3 regions of the Virgibacillus sp. Bac332 genome follow, and region 3 is predicted to be linked to each of the others. Evidence: predicted binding sites of a transcription regulator. Region 3 holds the regulator's gene; each other region holds the start of a gene.

Region 1 (3,286 bases), 710 kb from region 3:
GTTGCTGTTATCGGTGTTCCCGATAGTCAAACTGGAGAGGCTGTATGCAGCTTCGTTGTGGTTAATGATTCTTCTATAACAGAGGACGAGTTATTGGAATACTGTGCTACCTATCTAGTAAAATATAAAATTCCTTCCACTGTTGAATTTCTTGAGGAATTACCTAAAAATACGACAGGAAAGATATTACGAAAAAATTTAAGATCGCATACACGAAATTGAGAAGAAAAAATGGCTGGGACAAGAGAATGAAGAAACAATTAAAAACGAAAACGAACGATGATTATTTTTGATTAATTATCGTTCGTTTTTTGATCAGAATCATTCATTTAGCACCTGAAATAAGCGAGACTCCGGCGGTAACAGCACGCGTCCGAAGATCCACGTATTAACGTGTTTTTCTTTACCAAAGTTAGCTGAGGCCGTGCCCGCGGAAAACGAATATAGTTTCACGGTGCGGCGATGATACTCCTATTGATAATATGATTATTCGTATTTTGAGTAAAGAAGTTGTGTTTTGTCCCAGCCTCTTTTTTGTTGTGGGATAAGACTGAACAAATAATGTATGGTTGTGTATAAATTGAGAGAGAATAGAGATAAGAGGTGATAAGGGATGAACTTATACGAAGATGAAGAGAAGGAGCTTGCTACTTTTACATGGTTAAATCCTGAGTTTGATGTATCTCAGAAACAGGAGCAAACCACTCCATCGCATTATGAATTAAAACATGAGGGTGATGCAGAAAACAATCGTTGAATTTTGTGAAGATATTGTTTTTATCTTCCATTTTCTCTATAATTTTGATAAATTAATATATAAGCCACTTTCTTTTCTTCGGAAAGGATGAGCATTTTAATGTTGAATTTGTATACATCTACACCAGAAATCACCCCACTGACTGTTGCTCTTGTTGCCCAACGTGATTCCAAAGATAACCCCATTACTATGGTATTAGAAGAAGAAGCTGAATATCCAGTCAGCTTTTCTCCTAGCAAAATTGTCGATCATGCTTGTAAGTTTTTTGGTGCAAGTTTAAAAGGTCGACAAGAGGGTACCAAAGATATCTGTGGAATTACACATAAAGCACCAATCACAATTGATCCAATTAGTGGCATGTATTTCTTCCCGACTACATCCCCTTCAAGCTCCAAATGTTCATGGATTGCACACTCCCATATTGATCAAGTTCTTAAAGCAGCTAATTATGGTACAGAAATCCTGTTTAAGAATGGCAAGCGTGTATTTCTTGATATCTCCTATGGTTCTGCGCTAAATCAGGTTCAACGAACTGCGCAGTTTCGCTATCTTTTAGATAATCGTATTAGGTTTTTGCAGAAGCATATTGATCGGACTGCCCCTTTTCCATTAATTCCTCAAGAATAGTTAGGACTTTTTTTCGAATAGCAGGGTTAAAATAATTCCGTTTTTCCTCACGACCTCGGCAGAGGAATAAATACGAAGAAAATGAATCATTTTTTTCTAATGTAACGACCTTTATTTGTTTATGAAGCATAGTACTTCGTAACACTCTGCGTTCATTGACTGCTTCTGCCTCCATTCTTTTCAAAAGTCCCATATAATGCTCTGTGATTTTAAACGCTCCTTTTTGGAAATGTTGCATGTCTTGTTGTATAACGACCATGGCCATCGATAGGAACAGAAAGCGAGAAGCAATCGTTAATTCTTCTTCGTTTAGATAGCGCATGACAATCTCCCTCCTTGACAAGAACGTTTGTTCTTGTTCATAGTATATGCAAAAATTAATAAACTAATCAATGGTAACTATTAGAAATGAAAAGAAAGTGGCAAATTAAGGATATGACTATGCATAATTAGATGTTTACATTAAAATAAAAATAGATAGACTTAAAAATAGGATAAAGTGACATTTACATATTGAGGAGATTTTACTACATGTATTTATTAGACATCCAACTTTCGGATTGGAAAACAATGATTGAAAATGACAATTTCGATGAATATATTATGCACTTGCTTCATAATTACGAGAATTTAGGGCCACTACCAGGGATATTGTTGCCATTCATTGAAGCGTTTCTCCCTTTTCTTCCATTGGTTGTATTTGTATTTGCCAATGCAGCGGCATATGGGTTGCTTGAAGGCTTTTTATTATCATGGGCAGGGTCAGCACTGGGCGCTGTCTTAGTATTTTTAGTCATTCGCAAGCTTGGTAATAAACGAATTTTTAAAACGATTCGAGGGAATAAACAAGTAAAGAAAGTGACAACCTGGTTGGAGCGACATGGATTTGGACCACTTTTCTTATTAATGTGTTTTCCTTTTTCACCATCCTCTGTCATCAATGTTGTTTCAGGCTTGTCGAAAATTAGTAAGCAACAGTTTATTCTTGCTGTAATTATGGGGAAATCGGTGATGATCTTTTCCATTGCTTATGTAGGCTCAAGTATTATGGAATTTGCTAAAAATCCGGTGAAGACTATAATTGTTGGAGGTTGCATCGTCCTTTTTTGGATTATTGGTAAGTATATCGAGAAGCGTTTGCAGAAAAAGGCGCTTGAAAATGATGAAATAGGCTCTGAAAAGGGTTAAGACACTGTCCTCCAGGGTATGATGTAAAGAGAACATACTCTGGAGGAAGGTTTGGCATGAAAAAAATAAAATATCGAAAAGTGATTCCACTTGTATTGCTTGGGATCATAGTTGCGATGGTATTCCGTTCTGTGATTTTTGCTAGTTATGTTGTAGACGGAGAATCCATGCAGCCAACATTAAACGATGGTAACTTATTAATGGTTAATAAAGTCGTCTACGATCTAACGGATGTGGATCGTTTTGATGTCATCGTGTTTCACGCTAATAAACAGGAGGACTATGTAAAACGTGTAATAGGTGTTCCTGGGGATGAAATAAAATATAAGGACGATAACTTATATATAAATGGAAAATATGTAGAAGAACGATTTTTAAGTGAGTTCGTTCAGGCAAGTAATGGAAAACCATACACCGAAAACTTTACCTTAGAAGAAATTACGGGTAAAACAGAGGTTCCAGAAGGAAAACTATTTGTAATGGGCGATAATCGTGATAATAGTCTGGACAGCAGATCGTTTGGGTTTATTTCACAAACACAGCTTGTAGGGAAAGTAGATGTGAAATATTGGCCGCTTTCTCAAGCGAGTTTAAGCCTTGGCAAATAGTTATGTAGTAGCTCTCATCTTTGGTAAAATAAAAGGATGAGAGCTTTTTAAATTGGAGAAGGAAATGGGGGAAACATTATGGGACTCCGTTTTATTACTGGACGAG
Region 2 (3,286 bases), 420 kb from region 3:
CGCATTAAAAGAGTTAAAAGATGAAGGGAAAATTCGATCCATTGGTGTTTCTAATTTTTCTCCGGAACAATTAAAGGAAGCGAATAAAGATGGATACGTTGACGTACTGCAAGCAGAATACAATCTATTAAAACGTGATGCGGAAACGAAATATTTTCCTTATACCGAAAAAGAAAATATTACGTTCATTCCTTATTTTCCATTAGAATCAGGTTTATTAGCTGGGAAATATAATATAAATAGTACTTTCACTGATTTGCGAGCACAGAACCCTAATTTTCAAGGTGAGAAATTCGAAGAAAATCTTGCGAAAGTAAAACAGGTTAACATGATAGCTGAAGCATATGGCGAAGAGGTAGTGCATATTGTACTGGCCTGGTATTTGACACAGCCTTCGGTTAATGTTCTTATTCCTGGAGCTAAGCGTCCTGATCAAGTACTTAGCAATAAAAGAGCTGCTGAGATTTCTCTTTCGCAAGCAGATGTACAAAAAATTAGTGATATATTTGCATAGCTGTTAGTTTCCGAGCACTTTTTGCTATAAGCAAATGGTGCTCTTTTTAAAAAGGGGAGTTTGTTTTAAGCGTAATGACCACCAATTTTTTGGCTTCTTTCTAGGGTAATTCCAGCGTCTGTGTAACTGATGGCACGGAGAATAGAAGTAGAACCATATTTGGCACGGATAGCGTCCATCGTATAACCAATATCATTTTTCTTTGCCCTGTTTTCAAACAAATTGAGCTGTGTTTCTTGTTTTTTATATAAATTATCTAATGTAACATAGGCACGACGAACGCTGCTTACTCCATCATAAAACTGTAAAAACAAATCCATACAAACATGGTAAACATCCATCGTCACATTTGTCGGGATTTGGATAGAGCGAGAACGGGAAAAACCACCTCCTGTAGCTTTAGAATAGCCGATTGCTAGATGAATCGTTTTACCAGCCATGTTAGCAGTGCGAGCTCTACGACATACTTCTTCACAAAGGTCAAGTAGACAAACTTCTGTTTCTTGCATAGAGTAATCACGTAGTAAGGAAATACCATGACCAAATCCCTTTTGTTCCGTTTTAACAAAATCACCGAGGACTGGGCTTAAATCGATTCCCCAAGCATGCCAATAAAGCTGTTCTCCCATCACCCCAAAACGTTTTTTTAAGTGATTTAAATCATAGCGTGCAAGCTGTCCCAGTGTGACAATCCCCATCTTGTTTAAATTATTCTTCATTCTACTGCCAATTCCCCATATTGCTTCTATCGGAAATGACCATAACTTTGCTTCGACATCCTCATATTTGCATTCCGCAATTCCTTGCTTTTTGGCATGAAGATCCATAACAACTTTTGCAAGGAATTTATTATCACCGATACCAATAGAGCTCGTAATTCCAAAGCATTCAAGGATGTCGTGCTTCATCCGTTTTGCCACTTCCCAACGACTGCCAAACAATTTTGTTAATCCATTAACGGTAACCCAGACTTCATCAACAGAGTATGGATGAATAGCTTCCTTAGGCACATACTGATTAATTAATTTGGTTATTTCAGCAGACACATATAAGTAATCAGCCATATGTGCACGGACAATATATAAATCTGGATCATCCGGTAGCTCAAAAAAGCGGCTGACATTGCTAATTCCATATTTTTTCTTTAAAGCTGGCGATGCTGCCAGTACAATACTTCCTGATCGGTTCGGATCCCCTACAACTGCAAGCAGGACCTTCATTGGATCTTTTCCTAATTTAATTGCTTCGACACTTGCATAAAAGGAGCGCATATCAATGCAAAGTACATCGTTGCGTGGATAAGAAGCATAGTTCATATTAATCCACCTCCGAAAAAAAGAACGTTTGTTCTTATTGTATGCTGATAGCCCTATTTTATTCAATGGAAATATATGCACATATAGGTACTTATTATCAAACGAATCGTATGCTTGCCGGATAATTGTGATTATTCCCTAAAAATATATGTTATATTGGAAGAATAAGAGGAGGTGATACTATGAAGAACAAACCAATTTATGTAGAAATACCCATTCAATCGGATACAGAAACAATATGGAAATTCACACAAACACCGGACTTACATGAAAAGTGGGATTTACGTTTTTCATCTATCTCGTATTTACCAAAGGATGAAGTGAAGCAGCAACAAAAATTCTCGTATAAATCGAGAATTGGCTTTGGTTTATAAATAAAAGGCTGGGGGAGAAGTTCCGGAAGCTCCAATACAAAGGATGGATCTAAGGTATCCTCCCTGCAGTTTGGTTCAGATCAGACAGTATCCATTATTAAGGAAGGTGGAGGGTATTGGAAATACATACCACAACAAGATTCTACACTGTTTCTTACAAAATATAACTATAAAACAAGGTTTGGGTACTTAGGTAAACTGTTTGATTTTTTCATTTTTCGTCCATTGATGGGATGGGCCACAGCAATCAGTTTTGCTGTGTTAAAAAGGTGGATAGAAGAAGGAGAGATGCCAACAACACAGTATTTACGTTTCTTTAGTAGTTGGTTATTCACCTTGTTATTTAGCTTTATTTGGCTCTATCATGGATTAGCTGCTAAGTTGATACACCAACATCCTGTTGAATTATCAATGGTACAAACGGCACTTTCAATCAATGTAAAACAAGCATCTGTGCTAATTATGATCACTGGAGCGATAGAAGTTATGTTTGGGTTGATGTGGCTATTCTACGAAAATAGAAGATGGTTATACATAATACAAATTGCAATTTTTCCGTTATTAGGAATCATAGCCAGTTTAACAACTCCAGATCAGCTCTTTCATCCATTTAATCCCGTAACGTTTAATTTGGCTTTGCTAGTGGTTTCTATCGTAGGGTTACACACTACTAAGAATATTCCTACAGCAAGAAGCTGTAAGCGTAAGTAAGAAGGAGTTGCAAATGTCTATTTATAAAAAGGTATTAGAAAACCAATTTTATGATCTTCACCCTATGTTACAAAGACGATATGAATTTAAAAGAAATAGTATCTTTAAAGCAACGGGAGTGATGAAATGTGTAAGAGGGGGACCAATGTGGTTATTTCCTATCTTTTGGCTAGGTAAAAAGTATAAATTATTCTTTCCTGAATCTGGAAAGAATATTCCATTTGAAATTGTAAATTCGCAAATAATAGCAAGCGATGGAACCGAACAGGTTCACTGGGAAAGAGTATTTTATTTTAATCATAAAAAGCGCTTTTTTAATGCACGTATGTATCTAAATTCCGAACAAAACCTTATCCAAGATTATCTAGGTG
Region 3 (3,286 bases):
CCTCAATGGTTACATTGTATCCTGATAAATGTAGTAAACTATAAAGCAGCATTGACCCATGCCCTGCCGATAGTACAAAGCGATCACGATTAAACCATGTTGAATGTTTAGGATTATGATTCATAAAGTCAGTCCATAATGTATATGCCATCGGTGCAGCTCCCATTGGTAATCCTGGATGTCCAGAATTTGCATGTTCAATGGCATCAATGGATAACGTACGAATGGTATTAATTGATTGTTGTTCCATATTCGACATAAGATTACTCCTTCCACTATTCCAAGCTTTTGTATACTCTTTTTATTCTATAACGAAACATAGTTTGCCACAAGCAAAACAATGTGTGTGTCAAGTACCATGACACTTACTCTTTATCTTTTTCTTGATTTTGCATGTCCTTTACCTTTTGTGGTGTTACATCATTGCCATTTGGGTCAACAACTGTCATCGATTTAAATTGATTTTTAAATGAGCTTCGAACGTTTTGCAAGTACTCTTGACGTAACTTTTCTTGCTCCTTCTTTTCAACTGCAGATAGACCTTCTTCTTTTGCTTTTTTTGCTAATACATTTATACGTTCTATTTTATCTTTAGATAGCATCTAATAACCTCCAGTTTCATATAGAAAGTTTTGAAATTGTAGTTGTACGAAAATAGAAAAGGCAAGAACATAATTAGTGTTCTTGCCTTTTTATCTTACCTCTACCATATCATATATTCAAGTATTTTGAAATTCCTGATACCTTCTATGGACCGTAGCCTTCGAAACGGAATAACCTAATCCATTTAATGTAGTGGCAATCTCTTCGAATGTCAGATTGTTTTCCCGCAGACGTACCACTTCTTCAATAGGAAAAGTCTTTCGCTCACGACCAGGTGCCTTATCTTGATTGGATAAATTGTTACTAGGATTATAGCCGTTTTTAATAGCTCTTTGAATACCTCTTTTTATTTTAGCATTATGTATTTTTCGCTGATATTCTTCCACAATGCCAACAATTTGAAGAACCATGGAATCTGCTTCAGATAGTTCTAACTTACCATCATGGTAAGAAGTATAGATGGGTATGTTTAATTTATGTAGTTGATGGAACAGCGCTATTTTTGTATTACCTCTACCTAGACGAGTTTCGTCCTGAATGAGTAAACAGTCTGCCTCTCCATCAGAAAACAGATCAAGCAACTGAAAAATGCCATCTCTATCAATCTTATAGCCACTCTCTTGTTCTTGGATGCAACAACTAACCGTTAAATGATTGTTTGTTGCTAATTCCATTAATTCATGCTTTTGTCTTGCAAGTGACGTTTCCTGTGTTTCCTTATCTGTACTAACTCTGCAATAAATAATTGCCCTCAACATACTATCTCCCTATGAAAATAATTAACTAGTGATAATAGAATAATATAAGAATCCGAGCGTTAGTGCAAAAGCAATGAGGTAGAATGCGTCTGTTTTTGTTATTTTTTGGAACATTGAAACAGGCCTCCTTATCAGTATAGGAACTTTTGTTCGCTTGTTGTTTTAAGTATTACACGAACATACGATCTTGTCAAGGTGTTTTTCGAACGAACGTTTGCATTTCCAACAACCCGATGGTAAACTAGTTATAATTAATCCTATGTGCGAGGTGATCAATACATGACTAAACTATCGAAAAGGCAGCAAATGATACTTGACTACATTAAAGATGAAGTAACAAAAAAAGGATACCCACCTTCTGTACGTGAAATTGCCGAAGCCGTTGGACTAGCATCTAGTTCAACTGTTCATGGTCATCTTTCCAGGCTAGAAAGTAAGGGTTTTATTCGCAGAGATCCTACTAAGCCTAGAGCTATAGAGGTATTAGATCTTTCTCAAGATAATAATATACCTAGAAATGAAGCGCGCTATGCACCAGTCATTGGAAAAGTTACTGCCGGTCTTCCAATAACAGCAGTAGAGAATATTGAGGAATTTATTCCATTGCCATCCAATAGTGCGAGTCCAGATGATAACTTATTTGTACTTGTCATTGAAGGTGAAAGTATGATAGAAGCCGGTATTTTGGATGGAGACATGGTAATAGTAAAGCAACAGAACACTGCTATCAACAGTGATATCGTTGTAGCGATGACAGATGAAAATGAGGCAACGGTTAAACGTTTCTTTAAAGAAAAGGATCATATTCGTTTACAGCCTGAAAATTCAACAATGGAACCACTTATTTACGATAACGTAACGATTCTAGGTAAGGTTATCGGTCTATATAGAAACATCCATTAAAAACTGCCAATTGGCAGTTTTTTTATAGTCTAGGAAATAAAATTTGTCTATGTGGATAAAGATGGGCGTGAGCCATGTCTAGCTCCTGCACCCAGAAACGAGGTGATTTCACGAATCGCCCTAAGACCGGAGAAGACCAGGGGCTAAAAAATTGCCAATCATGTGAAGTCAAATGTGACACCTGGGGATATTATTTTACTGGATGACTCTGGTGGAAATCGTAGTCAAACAGTTGAATCATTAGAGGACATATTGGCTTATTTTCAAAGATTGAATTACCAAATGGTAACGGTCTTTGAATTACTCCTCTATGGTAGTACTAATCAGTTTAATCCATTGCTCTTTTATCCATAAAATCAAGACTATTATACATAGCCTTCTGAGTAGAAGGCATATTTTTTCCTTCATAAACATGATTGTTACCGCATTTAATTGGCTATCAGACAAAATAAAACGTTTATCATAAGACACAAGCCATCTCAAATATATGAACATTGAATATATTAGCATTATATCAATGAAAAGAAGGAAATAATATGTGGAAAAATAGTAGATGTGGTGGAAGAAATGATGATGTAGCAGGTGTGACAGACGCAAACGGCGATGACTTCGGTGGTGACGTTATTATAAATGATAATGACAACGATCTAAAATCGAGGAATCGAAATGTACCTTTGCAAAAATCTCTAATAGTGGGAATCCTATGTAGATGTCAGCTCTGATGCTGATTCAAGGAGAAAGAAGAAGAAAAAGAAAAAATATAGTGGGATATATTCTTATGTATCCCACTTATCCTTTAAAAGGTGAGTGATTTTTAATGGAGAGACCTAATCTATTTTCGTTAAAACCATATGACGACGGTTTTCCAGATCAACACATTACAAATAAATCCGCTGTTAAACATAGCGGTAATTCAGATGTCGATGTAAATGTGCATGTCGACACCAAACCGATCGCCTATGCTATGCTATGTACACTATTAGCTTCTAAGCAAATATCCAATGAAGAATTTGAAGAGGCGG

The links. The regulator LexA, encoded in region 3, represses DNA repair genes until DNA is damaged. The targets are predictions, from matches to a motif close to CGAACATATGTTCG.
Region 1: a site for LexA is predicted at 1,727-1,740, ahead of D9782_RS12070 (YhjD family protein). Genes of this name have one in related genera too.
Region 2: a site for LexA is predicted at 1,852-1,865, ahead of D9782_RS13505 (DNA polymerase IV). Genes of this name have one in related genera too.

What each region holds. Positions count from the first base shown of each region.
Region 1 is NZ_CP033046.1:2,552,361-2,555,646, forward strand. It holds gene D9782_RS12060 (fatty acid--CoA ligase family protein) at 1-222, shown strand, start outside; gene D9782_RS22920 (hypothetical protein) at 614-757, shown strand; gene D9782_RS12065 (competence protein ComK) at 857-1,384, shown strand; gene D9782_RS12070 (YhjD family protein) at 1,323-1,706, opposite strand; gene D9782_RS12075 (TVP38/TMEM64 family protein) at 1,916-2,572, shown strand; gene lepB (signal peptidase I) at 2,629-3,180, shown strand; gene addB (helicase-exonuclease AddAB subunit AddB) at 3,259-3,286, shown strand, end outside.
Region 2 is NZ_CP033046.1:2,844,380-2,847,665, forward strand. It holds gene D9782_RS13500 (aldo/keto reductase) at 1-514, shown strand, start outside; gene D9782_RS13505 (DNA polymerase IV) at 580-1,830, opposite strand; gene D9782_RS23600 (hypothetical protein) at 2,013-2,204, shown strand; gene D9782_RS23605 (DoxX-like family protein) at 2,433-2,915, shown strand; gene D9782_RS13515 (DUF4166 domain-containing protein) at 2,929-3,286, shown strand, end outside.
Region 3 is NZ_CP033046.1:3,263,140-3,266,425, forward strand. It holds gene tkt (transketolase) at 1-259, opposite strand, end outside; gene D9782_RS15600 (DUF896 domain-containing protein) at 366-602, opposite strand; gene D9782_RS15605 (YneB family resolvase-like protein) at 720-1,358, opposite strand; gene lexA (transcriptional repressor LexA) at 1,641-2,264, shown strand; gene D9782_RS15615 (polysaccharide deacetylase family protein) at 2,427-2,618, shown strand; gene D9782_RS15620 (hypothetical protein) at 2,801-2,986, shown strand; gene D9782_RS15625 (hypothetical protein) at 3,082-3,286, shown strand, end outside.